Regions from separate parts of the Brevibacillus sp. NPDC003359 genome, predicted to be linked through region 3. Evidence: predicted binding sites of a transcription regulator. Region 3 holds the regulator's gene; each other region holds the start of a gene.

Region 1 (6,476 bases), on a different contig from region 3:
ATTGCAGAACATTTGGGAGAAACCTTTGGTAAAGATTTTTCTGTCCGTGTCAGTCATCGAGACATGGAAAAGAACAAATGAGCATAAGATGGCAGGAAAGACTGAAGCGTGCATAACAAGCCACCTGTGGTATGTGTATTAGAAATAATGAGGTGACATATGCCTACTAAGGAAGTCGGGAGGCTACAGTCAAGGCCATTACGGGTAGTCGTCATTGGTGGAGGAACGGGTCTGTCCGTCCTTCTACGGGGTTTGAAGCATGAGCCGGTGCATATCACAGCGATTGTTACGGTAGCAGACGATGGGGGAAGCTCTGGACGTTTGCGAGAAGAAATGGATATGCTTCCACCTGGCGACATTCGAAACGTTTTGACTGCTCTGGCCGATACAGAGCCGTTGATGGAAAAAGTCATGCAATATCGTTTTTCCACAGGCACGGGATTAGCAGGGCATAATTTGGGAAATCTATTACTTGCAGCGATGAACGAAATCACTGGAGATTTTGTCACCGCAGTCAAAACATTAAGCGGGGTTTTGGCAGTGCGTGGAGATGTATTGCCTGCTTCCACGCAATCAATTCAGTTGAAAGCGGAAATGACAGATGGATCTCTCGTAATCGGAGAATCCCAAATACCGTTGACGGGCAAAGAAATCAAACGGGTGTTCCTCGATCCGGAGGACGCTGTTCCTCTGAGAGAAGCCCTGATGGCCATTGCCGAGGCGGATGCCATTTTGATTGGGCCTGGCAGCTTGTACACGAGCATCCTGCCCAATTTATTAGTACGTGGGTTATTTGAAGCGATTACACGCGCACAAGCCCCGAAGATCTACATTTGTAATGTCATGACACAACCGGGGGAGACAGATGGTTTTTCTGCATCCAGACACGTGAATGTCATGTATGAACATGTAGATAGACCATTTCTGGATACGATCATTGTCAATTCAGCCGAGCTGCCTGCCCATGTATTGGACAAATATGCGGAAAAAGGAGCAGCTCCTGTCCGATGTGACTTAAAGAAATTGCGCCAACTCGGTTTGCATGTGGTGGCGAAGCCGTTAGTCACATTTGAGGATGGTTACCTACGCCATGATGCACATGCTGTCAGCAAGCAGGTTGTGTCACTCGTCAAACGAAGACGGAAGGTGCTGAAGATAGAGAAGGAGTAGTGAAGTCGATGTCATTCGCCGCGCATACCAAAAAAGAACTTACCATGACGGAGGGTGCCGATTGCTGCAGCAAGGCAGAGCTCTCAGCCTTGATTCGGATGAATGGAAGTCTGCAGTTTGGAGCCGGACGACTGGTGCTGGATGTGACAACAGAGAACGCGGCGATTGCCCGACGCATTTACACGTTAATCAAGAGGCTGTTTCAGATACACGCTGAACTGCTGGTTCGCAAAAAAATGCGTCTGAAAAAGAACAACGTCTACATTGTGCGTATTCCGAATAAGGCTAATGAGATCTTGCAAGACTTGGGCATCATGGATCAAAGCCTGTCATTTATCCCAGGAATCGCTCCTGAGATCGTGAAAAAGTCCTGTTGCCGCGCTGCTTATTTGCGGGGGGCTTTTTTGGCGGGGGGATCTGTTAATCATCCAGAGGCATCCAGCTATCATCTGGAGATTTTCACTTCCTATCAGGATTTTTGCGAAGCATTGACCAAGATCGCCAATCGGTATAAACTAAATGCCAAGTGCATCGAGCGGAAAAAAGGGTATGTTCTCTATATTAAGGAAGGCGAGAAGATTACAGAGTTTTTGAGCTTGATTGGGGCTCATCAGGCGCTTCTGTATTTCGAGGACGTCCGAATCGTAAAGGACATGCGGAACTCAGTAAACCGTTTACACAATTGTGAAATCGCCAACATAAACAAAACGGTGAATGCAGCCACCAGACAAATGGAAAATATTCAGCTCATCGATCAAGAGATGGGATTGGAGAATTTGCCAAGGCGTCTGCGCGAGGTCGCGGAGCTTCGAGTGGCTCATCCTGACATCAATTTAAAAGAATTGGGCGAGATGGTGCCGAGCGGAATAGTGAGCAAATCGGGTATTAACCACCGCTTGCGAAAAATTAACGAAATCGCTGACAAAATACGAGAAAAACAAAATATTTCGATGTAGATGCATGATATACTAAAGGATAATAGTCTATAAGTAAGGAGGTCCATTCATGGTTCAACAGCAGGTTGTGGTTCAGTTAAAGACCGGTTTGCAGGCTCGTCCAGCAGCTTTTTTCGTACAAGAGGCTAACCGTTTTGCATCCGAAGTATTCGTAGAAAAAGGCAACAAAAAGGTCAATGCGAAAAGCATCATGGGTATCATGAGCCTCGCAATCAGCTCTGGAACGGAAATTACCATTTTGGCAGAAGGGCCGGATGCCTCCCAGGCAGTCACTAGCCTTACGAATCTGGTAAGCAAGGAAGAATAGAGTCACGAGAGACACTTTTCCCTTTAGGGAGGTGTCTTTTTTTGTTGATGTCCATGTATCAATTCACTTCGTGCAGGGCATTTCTAACCATGTAAATTGCGTGAAGGAGGAATCAGACATGAGTAACCGTGATTCGTGTCACGAAGGCCGCGATTGCTTTGATATGGACATTGACCGGATGATTAACGAGGGACTAGGGGGCGGAATCGTTTCTGATCAGAACGGCCTGATTGAAGAGACGAGTGTAGACACGATGACAGGGGCATCGTCAGCCAAGCAGGCCCTTGAAGATGAGCAATAGGGAGCCGCTTATGAATGTAACGAGAGCACAAGCCATTATGAGCTCCGACGAACATATCAAGGTAGAGTACGAAGGACAAGCCGTTTGGATCGATGCTGTAGATGAAAAAACGTCAACAGCACGTGTGCATGAGGAAAAAAATCCAGGGCATAGCCGGACAGTCTATGTCAGTCAGTTAATGGAAGTATCACAATGACCCATGGAAAAGGCCGAGCAAACCAAGGGATGCCTCTTGGTGTTTGCTCGGCATACAAAAAACACTCGGCCAGTAGCTTTGGCACGAGTGCTTCTTTTTTACGACGTATCTCTTATTTTTTGGAAGACGATTCGGAAGTGATTACTTTGTCAATCAATCCGTACTCTACTGCTTCTGCGGCAGAGAGGAAGTTGTCGCGATCGGTATCCTTTTGGATGCGCTCCAAAGGCTGTCCAGTGCGTTCAGCCAAGATGGTATTCAGATGATCACGCATCTTCAAAATACGTTTTGCGGCAATCTCAATGTCGCTCGCTTGACCTTGTGCGCCACCCAATGGTTGGTGGATCATGACTTCACTGTTTGGCAGAGCAAAGCGCTTGCCTTTTGCCCCAGCAGCCAGCAGGAATGCTCCCATAGAAGCAGCCATTCCGATACAAATGGTGGACACATCAGGCTTGATGAAGTGCATAGTATCGTAAATCGCCATACCAGCAGTAATAGAACCGCCTGGGCTGTTTATGTACAAGTGAATGTCTTTCTCCGGATCTTCCGCCTGAAGGAACAACAACTGTGCCACAACGATATTGGCTACGGTGTCGTTGATTGGGGTTCCCAGAAAGATGATGCGGTCTTTGAGCAGGCGGGAATAAATGTCGTAGGCACGTTCCCCGCGGTTGGTCTGTTCAATGACGGTTGGAATTAAATTCATATGCATCTAGTCTTCCTCCTCTCTTTGTAACAATATCATACACAAAAGGTCAATGAAGGTCAAACACATAAGTGCGCGCCCTCACTACCATGTTTGCCAATTTCCCTCTGTCTAAACCTACGCTAAAAAGAAAACATTCATTCCTTGGAATTCTCGTCAGCTTCGGTCAAATCGACGGCGAGTTTCAGCGTGGCCTTCATCTTTCTCCCCTTGATGATTGTATACTCATCGACTTGCTTGGCTTGCAGCTGATTAATGGCTTCCGCCAGCTCCTGCTGGTCTTTGTATGGTTCAATGGTCAATAAGCATTCTTCGTCACTAGCCTCTTGATAAATGAGAAAAAAACGTTCCCCTGCCATGGCAAGCCTCACTTTCGAAAGTTATCCACAATGTTATGCACAGGTTGTGCACAAAAACATTTGTTCGTGGGATATATTTTTACCTTAGTCTGGTCATGTTTGGGAAGAGTATTACATAGGAAATGTATGGAATGTAAAAGAAGGAAGAAAAATTGGAATTCGTTTTTTAGGGTGTCTATTATGCTTCGCAAGTTTTCGACAATGATGCTGACATCAGCTCTTCTAACAGGAAGTGCAGCGGCAACGGCTGCGTTTGCCCAAACTGCTCCTGCACCTGTACAGCAACAAAAAATCAAGGTTCAGCTAAACGGCAAGGAGTTCCCATTCCCACAAGAAATCGTTACTGAGAATGGTGTTGCGTATGTACGAAAACAAAAACTTGCTTATAAAAAACGGCAAAGAAACCAGTGTAGCAAATCCGCCACGTCCAATGACCGGAGCAGTACTCGTTCCTCTCGTATTCATCGCCCAAGAATTGGGTGCAAAAGCCTTCCAATTAATTCCTAAAATGAATGGGATTCTTCTCAACAAGATAGCCACTTCTATGCGTAGAAGTGGCTATTTGCTTCATGCAACTCGTGTTACGCCTCTATTAGCAGACAGCGTTAGAGGTTTTTTGATTGATTCTTCTTTCAATGATTTCTATTGCAAATTTTCTAAAATATCCTACAATAAGATTGTGATTCATAGTTTGCTCATAAATAAAGAGGGGGAAGTTTTGCTATGAAAAAACAGAAATCATTGTCGATACTGGCTGCGACATTTGCTCTGAGCACATTGCTCGCGGGCTGCGGTGGAGGTACGGGCGGACAGAGCGCGACACCACAGCCGAGTAACAATAGCGGAGGAAGCACGGGCGGAGCTACTGAAAAGCTCGTGATTGCTGTAGTTGGTCCGATGTCTGGACAGTACTCCGATTACGGAAGCACAGCAAAAGCTGGTGCGGAATATGCGTTGAAAGAAAAGTTGGAGGCATTCAAGGCACTTGGCTTTGACGTTCAATTGTCCGCTCAAGACGATCAAGCTGACCCAAAACAAGGGGTAGCAGTCGCGCAAATGTTGATTTCGAACCCTGATGTAGTCGGGGTAGTAGGCCATGCTACAACAGGTGCTTCGATTACGGCAGCAGCGCAATACGAGCAAGAGAAGCTCGTGATGGTATCTCCTTCCGCAACGGGATCAGATTTGACTGAGCAAGGCAAGAAGATCGTACACCGCATTTGTGCGCGTGATGATCAACAAGGCTCCAAGGCCGCTGTTTTTGCCAAAAATCAGTTGAATGTAAAAACGGCTTTCGTCATGCATGACAAGGCTGCTTATGGGCAAGGACTTGCGAAAGAAGTGAAAAAGCAATTTGAAAAAGACGGTGTACAAGTTCTCGGCTTTGAAGGGGTAACAGCAGGCGAGAAGGATTATAGTGCGATCATCACTCAAATCCTTGCGAAAAATCCAGAGATGATCTACTTCGGTGGATATTACTCTGATGCAGGGATCATCGTGAAACAAGCACGTGAAAAAGGCTTCAAAGGTGTCTTCATGGGTGGCGATGGCTACGACTCCGCTGACATGGTGAAAATTGCTGGTGCGGAAAATGCCAATAACGTAGTCTTTACTTCTACTGTTGGCGATATTGGTGCTACCGAAGAAGGTAAGAAATGGATCACTGACTTCGAGAGCGCAACTGGCAACAAGGTAGGGATCTTCACTTCGTTTGGTTATGACTCCATGGGTGTTATGCTGAACGGTCTGGAAGAAGCGATCAAAGCAAACGGCGGCAAAAAGCCAACTCGTGAACAAGTGCTGGAAGCTGTTCACAAAACCAAAGATTATAAAGGCAAATTCGTCAACGTAACGTTCAATGATAAAGGCGACAACGACTTTGCTTCCGTATACGTGTACAAGTATGAGGACGGAAAGAAAGTATTCATGGGTGAAGCAAAGTAATTCTTCATTATGAATGAGCCGTTTGGGACATACTACGTTTGGCATGAAGACCAGAATGAAAAGGAAGGGATTCTAATGTCAAACAATCGAAATACGAAGAATGGCGGCAACCAAGGACACAGCAGCAAGACGCAAGGCACCCAGAAGCAAAAGTCCGAAAGAGATCGTAACCTGAATAAGCAAGATCCACAATAATAAGCAAAAAACCCACCTGGCCCGGCGTTGAGCCCGCAGGTGGGTTTTTGCTTGGTTATACTCGTTGCTTGCTGGGCAGACGCTGTTCCGGATGACCATAGCCCTGATGTTGTCTGTTTCGCAGGTTTTTCGCTTGGGATTCGCGAATTTTGGCCACGAACTCACTCGTGCTCATTTTGGTGAAATCCATAGGGCACCTCCGCTGATGATGGGATGTAGACCTTTCTAGGATGACCCAATTTGGTCCTGTACAATCGGCAATGTGATCTCTACCACTGTACCTTCGTGCTCCCTGCTTTTAATTTCCAGGCTGCCGTTATGGTCTTTCATGATTTTGCT
Region 2 (6,476 bases), on a different contig from region 3:
GTTGAAGAGTTGATCAAAGGACCGAAACAAGGATCGCAGCTCTTTAGCTCCTTGCTCCGCACGACACGTGTTCTGAATGTGAAGCAGGAAAAAGATTTGGTGACGGTCGATTTGAGCAGTGACATCCTTAAGTATGACGATGGCAAGGAAGCGAGCCCAGAGGCCCTGCAATCGCTCGTCTTGTCATTGACAGAGACGACAGGAGCCAAGCAAGTGCAACTGCTGGTGGAAGGAAAACCGCTAGCTAGTGGCGAGTTCACCAAGCCAGTGAGTCGCCCGGTTCAACTCAATCCCATACAGCTGTAATGAACGAGCCACGCCCGTATTAACGAGCGTGGTTTTTGTTCGACGAATCCACAAATCTGATTTTTCTGATTTGAAAAAAAGGAAGTGACAAGAATATTTGCAATTAACGTAAATAGGGAAGAGGCGTTTGTGCAGTGGCAGATCGTTTCCTGCCTCTGGTATAATGAGCGGAGTGTAACAAAGCGATTTAGGAGGAACTTGGAATGAGAGTGGATGGCCGTGCCCATGATCAATTGCGCCCTGTAACTATTACGCGCAATTACATTAAACACGCAGAAGGATCGTGTCTGATTGAAGTCGGAGACACAAAGGTGATTTGTACGGCGACTTTGGAGGACCGGGTACCACCTTTTATGCGTGGTGGCGGGAAGGGCTGGATCACAGCCGAGTATTCCATGCTTCCCCGAGCAACAGCGACCCGCAACGCGCGTGAGTCGTCCAAAGGAAAAGTCGGTGGACGAACAATGGAGATTCAGCGTCTGATCGGGCGTGCTCTGCGCTCCGTTGTGAACCTTGAAGCTATGGGGGAACGCACCATTTGGCTGGATTGCGATGTCATCCAGGCAGACGGGGGTACACGGACAGCTTCAATTACCGGAGCCTACGTGGCATTGGTAGACGCGATGCAAAAGCTGGTAGACAGTGGGACCTGGAAACAGCTGCCGCTCAACGACTTCCTGGCAGCGACCTCAGTAGGGGTGGTCGGCGAGGAAGCAGTGCTTGATCTCAACTACAAAGAAGATTCTACAGCGATTGTCGACATGAATGTCGTCATGACGGGAAAAGGAAAGTTTGTCGAACTGCAAGGAACAGGCGAGGATGCTCCATTTTCTCCTGAACAGCTACAAGAAATGATCGCCCTTGCGAAAATCGGCATTGACAACTTGATTAACAGTCAAAAAGAGGCGCTCGCAGATGTTACGCACTCTTTTGCACAATCGGTAGTGGAGGAAAGTCATGCTTAATCGAAAAAAAGTCGTTCTCGCAACACGTAACCAGGGAAAAGTGAAAGAATTCAACAGGCTGTTCGCAGAGGCAGGCTGGGAAGGAATTAGCCTCGCTGAATTTGACGGTGTGCCTGAGGTAGTAGAAGACAAAGACACTTTCGAAGGAAACGCGCTGAAAAAAGCAATCGAAATCTCTACATACTTGAACATGCCAGCCCTCGGTGACGATTCTGGTCTGGAAGTAGATGCGCTGGAAGGACGTCCAGGTGTTTACTCCGCACGCTTCGCCGGGGAAGATGCAACAGACGAGCAGAATTGGCGTAAATTGTTGAAAGAGCTGGAAGAGGTGACGACAGAGGAACGCACAGCTCGCTTCCGTTGTACACTGGCGCTGGTGATTCCAGGCGAAGAGCCAATCATTGCCACTGGTTCTTGTGAGGGTGTGATCGCCCGTGAGCCAAAAGGGACAAACGGCTTCGGGTACGATCCGGTATTCTACATCCCATCGATGGACAAAATGATGGCCGAACTCATGCCAGAAGAAAAGAACCAGATCAGCCACCGCGCTCGTGCCATGCAGCAACTGCTTGACATCATCAAGTAGACAAGAGAGAAAACAGGAGAGTGAGGCGTGATGGGAATTCTCATCATGAGCGATAGTCACGGCTTGGTTCGGGAAGTAAGCCAGGTCGTCAACCGACATCATGTCGAAAAAATTTTGCATTGTGGCGATTTTTGTGTCGACCATAAGCGCGAGCCGTTTTCCAACATGACGCTTGTCAGAGGCAATTGCGATTCGACACAAGATGTGCCGACTGAGCAAGAGACCGAATGGCGCGACCTTCACATCCTGCAAACGCACGGGCATCTTTTCGGAGTGAAAGGCTCTCTTCTGCGCCTTCATTACCGTGCAGAAGAGGTCGGGGCAAATGTAGTCGTATTCGGTCACTCTCATGTACCAGCCTGTGGCGTTGAGAGAGATATCTTGTTTCTGAATCCGGGTAGCCTGCAAATGCCGCGTGGATTTCACGTACCGACATATGCTCTTTTAGAAGAGACAGGCACGAGTCCGACTGAGGTTTACATATCCGTCGACTTTTATGACCATCTAGGCAACCCGGTTCCGCAATTGGGAGGGAACTATTCTATTCGTCGCCGAGTGAGGTCTTCTTGAAAACTAAAAGATTTGTGCTATACTAGAATGGTTATAATGGCTAGAATATTATCATCCGAGCCTGCGAAGATACCATGGCGCGGCTGGCGATGTTCTGTTGATTCGATTTAGGAGGGGAAGTTTACGTGGCAGCAAATTGGGAAAAGGTAGAGAATAACCAGGGAGTCCTGACGATTGAAGTAGATGCTACGCAAGTTGACGAAGCATTGGATCAAGCGTTTAAAAAAGTGGTTCAAAAAGTTCAAGTTCCAGGATTCCGTAAAGGAAAAGTACCACGCAAGATGTTCGAATCCCGTTTTGGTGTAGAATCTCTGTACCAAGACGCTCTTGACATTCTGCTTCCAACTGCATACGGACAAGCTGTTCGTGAAGCTGGTATCGAGCCAGTTGATCGTCCAGAAGTAGACGTAACGCAAATGGAACAAGGGAAAAACCTGATCTTCAAAGCGACTGTAACTGTGAAGCCTGAAGTGAAGCTGGGCGACTACAAAGGTCTGTCCATCGAAGAAAAAGACTTCTCTGTAACAGAAGAGAGCGTTGACGCTGAACTGAAGCGTATGCAAGAGCGTCATGCTGAGCTCGTAGCAGTAGAAGAGGGTGCCGCACAAACAGGCGATATCGCTATCATCGATTTCGAAGGCTTCCAAGACGGAGTAGCTTTTGAAGGCGGTAAAGCGGAAGATTACTCTCTGGAACTGGGTTCCGGTACTTTCATCGCAGGGTTCGAAGAGCAATTGGCTGGCCTGAACATCGGCGAAGAAAAAGAAATTACCGTAACTTTCCCTGAAGAGTACCACTCTCCTAACCTCGCTGGTAAAGAAGCGGTATTCCAAGTGAAGCTGAACAGCCTGAAGCGCAAAAACATGCCTGCTTTGGATGATGAGTTTGCCAAAGACGTGAGCGAGTTCGACACGCTGGAAGAGCTGAAAGCAGACACCAAGAAAAAACTCGAAGAAAAAACTGCGCAAGAAAAAGATCAATATGTTCGTGAACAGCTCGTTCTGAAAGCAGCTGAAAGCGCTGAGATCGATCTGCCAGCAGTAATGGTTGAGCATGAATTGGATCAAATGGTAAATGAATTTGGCCAACGCCTGCAATACCAAGGAATGACTCTGGAGCTGTACTACCAGTTCTCCGGCATGGATGAGAGCCAACTGCGTGATCAATTGCGTGCAGACGCAACATCCCGCGTTCGCACTTCCTTGACTTTGGAAGCAATCGGTAAAGCAGAAAACATCGAAGCAACAGAAGAAGACGTAAACGCAGAACTCGATAAACTGGCTGGCGTATACGGCCGCCCAGCAGATGAACTGCGCAAAATCTTCTCCGCACAAGATGGCATGGTTGCTCTGTACCGCGATGTGCAAACTCGCAAAACAGTAGATTTGCTGGTTGCAGAAAGCAAAGTAACAGCATAAGCTTAGAAGAACGCATGATTGGTCAGTGGGCAGGCTAACCCTGAACGCTGACTGTCAAGACCACAAGGCACGAGTGTATCGTGCCTTGTTTTTCCACCATTGACTTTTTTCGGCAAAGGAGGAAAATACATAATGTTGATCCCTATGGTCATCGAGCAAACAAGCAGGGGCGAGCGCTCCTACGATATTTACTCGCGCCTCTTGAAAGACCGGATTATTCTCTTGGGCACCGAGATTGATGATGAAATCGCCAATCTGGTTGTCGCCCAGCTGCTTTTCTTGCAGGCAGAAGATCCGGACAAAGACATATCGCTATACATAAACTCTCCAGGTGGTTCTGTTACAGCAGGAATGGCCATCTATGACACCATGCAGTACATCAAACCGGATGTATCCACGATTTGTGTGGGCATGGCTGCCAGCATGGGTGCTTTCTTGTTGGCTGCTGGTGCCAAAGGCAAGCGCTTCGCTCTGCCAAATGCCGAAGTGATGATTCACCAGCCACTCGGTGGTGTGCGCGGGCAAGCAGAAGACATCCGCATTCATGCGGAATGGATTATGAAAACGAAGCGCCAGCTGAATGAGATTTTGTCTGAGCGGACAGGTCAGCCTTACGAACGTGTAGAGCAAGATACAGACCGCGACAATTTCATGAGCGCAGAAGAAGCAAAGGCCTACGGATTGATTGACTCTATTATTGAACGCAAAAACTGACCCGTTGTGAGGTGAAGCGCATGTTTAAGTTTAACGACGACAAAGGCCAACTGAAGTGTTCCTTCTGCGGCAAGTCCCAGGAACAGGTGCGCAAGCTGGTAGCTGGTCCTGGTGTTTACATTTGTGACGAATGTATCGAACTGTGCAATGAAATTGTACAGGAAGAGCTGGGCACTGAAGAAGAAATCGATATGAAAGAAATTCCAAAGCCAGTGGAAATTCGCAAAATCTTGGACGACTATGTTATCGGTCAAGATATGGCGAAGAAGTCCTTGTCTGTAGCGGTGTACAACCACTACAAACGGATTAATTCTGGGGCGAAGATCGAGGATGTGGAGCTGCAAAAATCCAACATCATGCTGATCGGTCCGACTGGTAGCGGAAAAACGTTGCTCGCGCAAACATTGGCGCGCATTCTGAATGTACCTTTCGCGATTGCGGATGCAACTTCTTTGACAGAAGCAGGCTATGTGGGTGAAGACGTTGAAAACATTTTGCTCAAGCTCATCCAGGCTGCTGACTATGATGTCGAGAAGGCTGAAAAAGGCATCATTTACATCGACGAGATTGATAAGGTAGCCCGCAAATCGGAAAACCCATCCATCACACGTGATGTATCTGGCGAAGGCGTTCAACAAGCGCTCTTGAAAATTTTGGAGGGTACCGTTGCGAGTGTTCCACCACAAGGCGGACGCAAGCATCCTCATCAAGAGTTCATCCAAATCGACACCTCGAACATTTTGTTCATTTGCGGCGGTGCATTTGATGGCGTCGAGCAAATTATCAAGCGTCGTTTGGGTAAAAAAGTCATCGGTTTCGGTGCAGACTTCGGCGATGGCGTAAAAGGCGATCTGAAAGCCGGAGAATACCTGAAATACATTTTGCCGGAAGACCTGCTGAAATTTGGTCTGATTCCGGAGTTCGTCGGTCGTTTGCCAGTTCTGGCTACCTTGGAGCCGCTGGATGAGGAGACGCTCGTGCGTATCCTGACAGAGCCGAAAAACTCTTTGGTGAAACAGTACCAAAAACTGCTGAGTCTCGACGGTGTTGAGCTAGAGTTCGATAACGGAGCGCTCATGCAAATCGCTAAAGAAGCGATTAAGCGCAACACTGGTGCGCGCGGACTGCGTGCGATTATCGAACAAATCATGCTCGATATGATGTATGAACTTCCTTCCAGAGAAGACGTCAACAAGTGCGTGATTACCGAAGAAACGGTACGCGACAAAGTGAAGCCGCAACTGTTGACCAAGGAAGGCCAGGAATTGCACGAAGAAACAGCATAAGCATCGTATACAAAAACCATCTCGTTATAAGCGAGGTGGTTTTTTTGTTGTTGGTTTACGTCCACGCTTGCGGGGCAATACTACTTGATATCGTTCAAGAGAAGATTTTACATATGCACAAAGCGGTTATGAACGTGATCCCCTCTTTTCGGGGGATGAAAGTTGACCGTAAGCGAAGACGCATGGGAGGGACTGCATATGGACTATACGACATTGGTCATTGCTGTCATTGAAGTGGTTGTTGGTATCGTGATCGGCACCTACTTTTGGAACTTGCTGCGAGCGCAGAGAAACACGAAAACCTCAACCGAAAAGGAATCGCGCAAGGATCTTGATTCTATTCGTAAAATGAGAATGGTTGCGTTGACAGAACCACTGTCAGAGAGAACAAGACCAGCTACTTTGGCAGAAATTGTAGGACAAGAAGATGGGCTTCGCGCGTTGCGTGCCGCTTTGTGTGGTCCCAACCCACAGCATGTCATTATTTATGGACCGCCTGGTGTAGGCAAGACCGCAGCGGCTAGGGTCGTGCTGGAAGAAGCGAAGAAAAATCAGCTATCCCCGTTTTCTTCGGATGCCAAGTTTATTGAAATCGATGCGACGATTGCTCGTTTTGATGAGCGCGGGATTG
Region 3 (6,476 bases):
GTCCAAATGACCGACAAGTTCCCTCTTGCAGACGGGTCTTGGGGTAGACTAACATGAGAAGGTACCTGATCCAGGCGTTGGAGTAGGCGAGGTTATGAAGGAGAATCGTTCATGAAAAAAATTCTAATCTTTTCCGCTTCCATCGGTAACGGACACAACCAGGCAGCGCGGGCCATGCAAGAAAGCTTGGCCGAGAATGGTTGCACATCAATGATCATCGATACGTTGGAATATATTAGCCCCACCTTTCACAAGATTTTGTTGGAAAGCTATATGAATCTGTTAAGGCTGTCACCCAAGATGTGGGGCAGAATTTACCATAATACAGAAAAAACCCGTTTCTTCGATATGAATGTGCTAATGAATAAGTTATTGGCAAACAAACTAAAAAAGCTGATCAACAGTGTACAGCCTGATGCCTTTATTGCTACGCATCCGTTTGCAAGCTGTATGCTCTCCGTACTGAAAGGGAGAAATGATTGGAAGGAACCAATCTATACGATCATTACCGACTATACAATCCATCCTTCTTGGATTAATCACCATATCAATTATTACTTCATCGGCCATGAACAACTGTATTATCTGTTAGACGTTTATCGACAGGATCATCAAAAATTCATTCCGATGGGCATTCCCATCATGAAAAAATTCAGCTTGCCATTAGAACACGATTTGATTCGGCAAAAGCTTGGCCTCGCTCCTGGACAAAAGAGCATTATTCTGTCAGGGGGCGGATTGGGTCTCGGCTCGATGGAAAAGGTATTAGATGGGCTAGAAGAGATTAACCTTCCTCTGAAAACCTTTGTGTTAACAGGGACAAACGACAAGCTGTACAAAAAAGTTATAAATCGTACGTATCGCCATGAGGTCGTACCGCTAAAATTCATCAATAACTTCCACGAATACTTGGAAACGGCTGATTTAATTGTCACCAAATCAGGCGGGCTCACATCAGCTGAGGTAATGAGTAAACGAGTACCCATGATTATTTACAACCCTCTGCCTGGACAGGAAGAGAGGAACAGCCACTTTTTGCTCAATAATGGATGTGCTGTACACGCGAATCTGTCTGAGCAGTTGATTTACTTTATCGATGAACTATTGCATAGCCCGTCAAAGGTGGATTATATGCGTAGAATGGGACAAAAAATCTCGAAGCCAGATGCAGCACAACGAATTACCGAGTTTATCATGGATGATATGAAGATGTTGCCTGGAGAATTAGAATAGCTGCCTAGCCAGACAAAACGGAGGAACCTATGACTGTACCATTCGCCATACTATTTGATATGGATGGCACGTTACTGCAAACAGAAAAACTGTCGACCCCGGCATTTATTCGAACGTTTGATCAGCTTCGTCAAAAAGGGCTATGGCAAGGGGAGACCCCTGACGAAGGTGAACTGATCAATGTACTGGGAATGACGATCGAGCAGATCTGGGACAAATTGTTGCCGGGCGCGAGTGAGGAAGCAATTCGCTCAGCAGACGCCTTCTTGCTAGACAATGAAATCCAGTTACTCAAAGAAAGAGTGACTGACCTATATCCGGATGTAAAATCAACCTTGGAAAAGCTGCGTGAAAAAGGATTTGCTTTGTTTGTAGCAAGCAATGGGCAGGAAGAGTACATCGATGCCATTTGTCAGGAATACGAGTTAAAGCCGCTGATGACCGACCTGTACTCCGCTGGCCGTTTCCGTACGCATTCCAAAAATGACCTGGTTGCAAAATTGTTGTCTGATTACAAAATCGGGCAGGCCGTCATGGTAGGAGATCGTCACTCCGACGTGGAAGCAGGCAAGATAAACGGCTTATTTACCATTGGATGCGACTTTGGTTTTGCCAAACCAGGCGAGCTTGATGGTGCAGATGTCATCATCACCAGCTTCTCTCAGCTACTGAATCATGTGCCAGCAATCGACACCAATACACAATAACAAACATAAACCATTCCTCAGGGAGTGGTTTTTTTGTTGATCATGTCCAAGTTTCAAGCGACCTTCTTTTGCCCACACTAGAATGTGTAAGGGACACTTGCGGGCACGCACTAAACCCATTATAATTAACGTCAAAGATAGTCAAAGTCAATAGGTAACCATAGAAAACAACACAGAGGAATAGGAGGCGATGACTTGCGTAACATCTCGGACATCATTGAACATCACTTAAAAAGCATCATTACAAACAGTCCCAATGGATCGATCGAGATTCAGCGTAGTGAGCTTGCCGACCATTTTCAATGTGTGCCGTCTCAGATCAATTACGTCATCAATACGCGCTTTACCGTTCAAAAAGGATACAGTGTAGAGAGTAAGCGCGGGGGCGGCGGGTATATTCGCATACGCAAGGTGCAGATTGTAAGCAAAGCACGCTTGCAGGAATTGCTAACAGAAGAACTGATTGGTGAGAGCATCACTCAGAGCGTGGGAAATGCGATCGTAGAAAGACTATTGGAGGAAGGATTAGTCAACATCAGGGAAGCCACCTTGATGAAAATCGCTACCTCGCGAAACGTATTAACGCTAGAAGCTGAATTGCGGGATCGTTTGCGGGCAAATATTTTAAAGCAGATGATCGCAGCAATCCTGTTGAAGTAAAAGGAGGTATGATGGAATGAACTGTGAGGAATGCGGAAAACGACCGGCGACACTTCATTTGACGAAAATCGTCAATGGCGAAAAAACCGAATACCATATTTGCGAGCAGTGTGCTCATGAAAAAGGGGACGTCTTTACCGGCTTTCACAACTTCAGCATCAACAATCTCCTGTCAGGACTTTTAAAATTTGATCCCATGCAAAAGAATGGACGCGAAACGGCATCTAATAAGCCGCTTCAATGCGAAACATGTGGACTCACATATGCTCAATTCAGTAAAAGCGGCCGATTTGGCTGTAGTGATTGCTACACTTTTTTGGGTGATCGACTGGACCCACTTTTCCGCCGGATTCATGGAAACACACAGCATAGTGGAAAAGTACCAGAGCGAACCGGTGGCAAATTGAAGATCCGCAAAGAGCTGGAGCAACTAAAGCAAGCGTTGCAAAGTCATGTCGCCAGTGAAGAGTTCGAGAAGGCAGCAGAAATGCGTGATCGAATTCGAGCATTGGAACAAAAAATGGCCCAATCGTAGCAAGGGAGGTTAGCTGGTTATGTCCCAGAAGCAGTTTATGCAAAACCCGTGGAGCAATTGGATGAAAGGAGAAGGTCCTGATTCCGACATTGTCATTAGTACACGGCTGCGTATCGCCCGTAACCTACGCCAGCACCCTTTTCCGTTATTGGCAACGGACTCGCAGGGCGAGGAAGTCGTCAGAAAGGTAACAGAAGTAAGCGATTCGGAAGCCATGCGCAAAAAGCTTAAGCTTCAGGTCATCCATATGGACCAAATAAACCCGTTAGAAAAACGCGTGCTCGTAGAAAAGCATCTGATTAGCCCTCATCTGGCAGAGGAATCTCGCAAAGGTGCCGTATTGCTTCGTGAAGATGAGTCCGTCAGCATTATGGTTAATGAAGAAGACCATATTCGAATACAGGTACTATTACCCGGGTTTCGTTTGAACGAGGCATGGGAATTAGGTACGAAGATAGACGACATATTTGAGAAAAACTTGAATTATGCGTTCGACGAAACAAGAGGTTATCTTACAAGCTGCCCAACTAATGTGGGGACGGGAATTCGTGCATCTGTGATGTTGCACTTGCCCGCTCTGGTGATGACGCAGCAGATCAGCAGAATTTTACAGGCAATTAATCAAGTTGGTCTAGTTGTTAGAGGAATTTATGGAGAGGGCAGCGAAGCTCTAGGGAATCTTTTTCAGTTATCTAATCAGGTCACGCTGGGGTTGTCTGAGTCGGATATCCTTTCCAATCTCTACGGTGTAGCCAGACAGATTATTGAGCAAGAACGTGTGGCACGTACTTATTTGCTGGAGCATACCCGGGTTTCTTTGGAGGATCGGATTTTTCGGTCGTATGGTATCCTGATGTACGCCCGCACGGTAGAGTCCAAGGAAGCGGCTCAACGCCTGTCTGATGTACGTCTGGGGATTGATCTAGGGATCATTCCAAATGTATCTCCGCTGGTCTTAAACGAGCTGTTGGTCACGACACAGCCAGGTTTTTTACAACACCACGCTGGACAAAAGCTCACTCCGGACCAACGAGATGAAAGAAGGGCAAGGCTAATCCGAGAACGTCTGCGCGTAGTCGAATCACAAGAGTAATCGTAATGGTATCACGCAATTGTTAACCATATAGAGAAAAAACACGGTTATACGGAGGTGTACGATATGATGTTTGGACGTTTTACAGAACGAGCACAAAAAGTACTGGCGCTTGCCCTGGAAGAGGCGGTTCGTCTCGGACACAAAGATATTGGGACAGAGCATGTGCTGCTGGGACTTATTCGAGAAGGCGAAGGGATTGCGGCGAAGGCACTGCAATCACTTGGGCTTGGCCTCGATAAAATCCAGAGTGAAGTGGAGTCGTTAATCGGGCGAGGAACAGAGCAGTCCGGTAGTAATTACACACCAAACTATACACCTCGCGCCAAAAAGGTTATTGAACTATCGATGGACGAAGCCCGCAAGCTGGGTCATACCTATGTGGGGACTGAACATATTTTGCTTGGCTTGATCCGTGAAGGAGAAGGCATTGCTGCGAGAATCATGAACAATCTGGGCGTTAGCCTGAACAAGGCACGTCAGCAGGTGCTCCAGCTTCTTGGTAGCTCGGAAATGATGGCATCTCATCAACCGTCTGGAGGGAATCCAGCGGCGAATACGCCGACATTGGACGGTTTGGCTCGGGATCTGACTGCGATCGCTCGTGATGGCGGGCTGGACCCGGTCATCGGTCGTCAAAAAGAAATCGAACGTGTGATCCAAGTACTTAGCAGACGCACCAAGAACAACCCTGTTTTAATCGGGGAGCCTGGCGTAGGGAAAACAGCTATCGCAGAAGGTCTTGCTCAAAAAATCGTGAACAACGAAATTCCGGAGACGCTTCGTGATAAGCGCGTCATGACACTCGATATGGGAACCGTTGTTGCGGGAACCAAGTATCGGGGTGAGTTCGAAGATCGTTTGAAAAAAATCATGGACGAAATTCGCCAAGCAGGAAACATCATCCTGTTTATTGATGAGCTGCACACCTTGATTGGTGCAGGCGGAGCAGAAGGCGCAATTGATGCCTCCAACATTTTGAAGCCTGCTCTGGCACGTGGCGAGCTACAGTGCGTAGGTGCCACTACGCTGGATGAATATCGCAAGTACATCGAAAAAGACGCGGCACTAGAGCGTCGTTTCCAACCGATTCGGGTTGATGAACCGACAGCGGAAGATGCCATTCGTATCCTGCATGGCCTTCGTGATCGTTACGAAGCCCACCATCGAGTCAAAATTACCGATGAAGCAATTGAGCAGGCAGTAAAACTGTCTGACCGCTATATTACGGAGCGCTTCCTGCCTGACAAGGCCATCGACTTGGTCGATGAGGCGGCTTCCAAAGTTCGCTTGCAATCCTTTACAGTTCCGCCAAACCTCAAAGAGTTGGAGGCACGTCTGGAAGAGGTGCGCAAGGAAAAAGATGCTGCAGTGCAATCTCAAGAATTCGAGGAAGCAGCAGCACTTCGTGATCAGGAGCAAAAACTGCGCGAAGAACTGGATAAAACGAAAAAAGACTGGAAAGAGCGCCAAGGCCAGCTGAACATGGAGGTTACGCCAGAAGACATCGCGCAAGTAGTGGCGAGTTGGACGGGTATTCCAGTGTTGAAGTTGAAGGAAGAGGAAACAGAGCGCTTGCTGAAGATGGAAGAGATTTTGCACGATCGTGTCATTGGTCAGGATGAAGCAGTCAAATCCATCTCGCGTGCAATCCGCCGTGCCCGTGCTGGTCTTAAAGACCCAAAACGCCCGATCGGCTCGTTTATCTTCCTGGGACCTACTGGTGTGGGTAAAACCGAATTGGCTCGTGCCGTGGCAGAGACGCTTTTCGGCGACGAGGATGCAATGATTCGTGTAGATATGTCCGAGTACATGGAGAAGCATTCCACCGCTCGTCTGGTAGGGGCCCCTCCTGGCTACGTGGGCTTTGACGAAGGCGGTCAGCTGACCGAAAAAGTGCGTCGCAAGCCTTACTCTGTCATTTTGCTGGACGAAATCGAGAAAGCCCACCCAGACGTATTTAACATCTTGCTACAAGTGCTGGATGATGGTCGTCTGACAGACTCCAAGGGCCGTACCGTTGATTTCCGCAATACGGTTGTCATCATGACTTCCAATGTCGGAGCCAACATGATCAAGAAAAATACGACGCTCGGCTTCACGACCAACGATTCGGAAAGAAAGTATCAGGATATGAAGGACAAAGTCATGGATGAGCTGAAAAAGAGCTTCCGTCCTGAGTTCTTGAACCGTATCGACGAAGTCATTGTGTTCCACTCTTTGGAGCAAGAGCACATCGAACAAATCG

Evidence for each region. Region 3 encodes CtsR, which represses protease genes until heat stress. Its sites were predicted from a motif close to ATGGTCAATAAAGGTCAAACA; they were not measured.
Region 1: clpP (ATP-dependent Clp endopeptidase proteolytic subunit ClpP) is a predicted target of CtsR. The motif match lies at 3,685-3,705, and genes of this name have one in related genera.
Region 2: clpP (ATP-dependent Clp endopeptidase proteolytic subunit ClpP) is a predicted target of CtsR. The motif match lies at 3,932-3,952, and genes of this name have one in related genera.

What each region holds. Positions count from the first base shown of each region.
Region 1 is NZ_JBIAOR010000006.1:220,057-226,532, reverse strand. It holds gene rapZ (RNase adapter RapZ) at 1-81, shown strand, start outside; gene ACFYU8_RS17620 (gluconeogenesis factor YvcK family protein) at 160-1,170, shown strand; gene whiA (DNA-binding protein WhiA) at 1,179-2,126, shown strand; gene ACFYU8_RS17610 (HPr family phosphocarrier protein) at 2,176-2,433, shown strand; gene ACFYU8_RS17605 (hypothetical protein) at 2,552-2,734, shown strand; gene ACFYU8_RS17600 (H-type small acid-soluble spore protein) at 2,745-2,930, shown strand; gene clpP (ATP-dependent Clp endopeptidase proteolytic subunit ClpP) at 3,043-3,645, opposite strand; gene ACFYU8_RS17590 (hypothetical protein) at 3,777-3,998, opposite strand; gene ACFYU8_RS17585 (stalk domain-containing protein) at 4,360-4,725, shown strand; gene ACFYU8_RS17580 (branched-chain amino acid ABC transporter substrate-binding protein) at 4,722-5,942, shown strand; gene ACFYU8_RS17575 (DUF4023 domain-containing protein) at 6,193-6,327, opposite strand; gene ACFYU8_RS17570 (PAS domain S-box protein) at 6,363-6,476, opposite strand, start outside.
Region 2 is NZ_JBIAOR010000002.1:276,282-282,757, reverse strand. It holds gene ACFYU8_RS10960 (GerMN domain-containing protein) at 1-306, shown strand, start outside; gene rph (ribonuclease PH) at 510-1,271, shown strand; gene ACFYU8_RS10950 (XTP/dITP diphosphatase) at 1,264-1,857, shown strand; gene ACFYU8_RS10945 (metallophosphoesterase family protein) at 1,888-2,427, shown strand; gene tig (trigger factor) at 2,553-3,845, shown strand; gene clpP (ATP-dependent Clp endopeptidase proteolytic subunit ClpP) at 3,978-4,559, shown strand; gene clpX (ATP-dependent protease ATP-binding subunit ClpX) at 4,580-5,845, shown strand; gene lonB (ATP-dependent protease LonB) at 6,044-6,476, shown strand, end outside.
Region 3 is NZ_JBIAOR010000022.1:57,082-63,557, reverse strand. It holds gene ACFYU8_RS29110 (MGDG synthase family glycosyltransferase) at 112-1,233, shown strand; gene ACFYU8_RS29105 (HAD hydrolase-like protein) at 1,263-1,940, shown strand; gene ACFYU8_RS29100 (CtsR family transcriptional regulator) at 2,136-2,600, shown strand; gene mcsA (protein-arginine kinase activator protein McsA) at 2,617-3,135, shown strand; gene mcsB (protein-arginine kinase McsB) at 3,155-4,228, shown strand; gene ACFYU8_RS29085 (ATP-dependent Clp protease ATP-binding subunit) at 4,295-6,476, shown strand, end outside.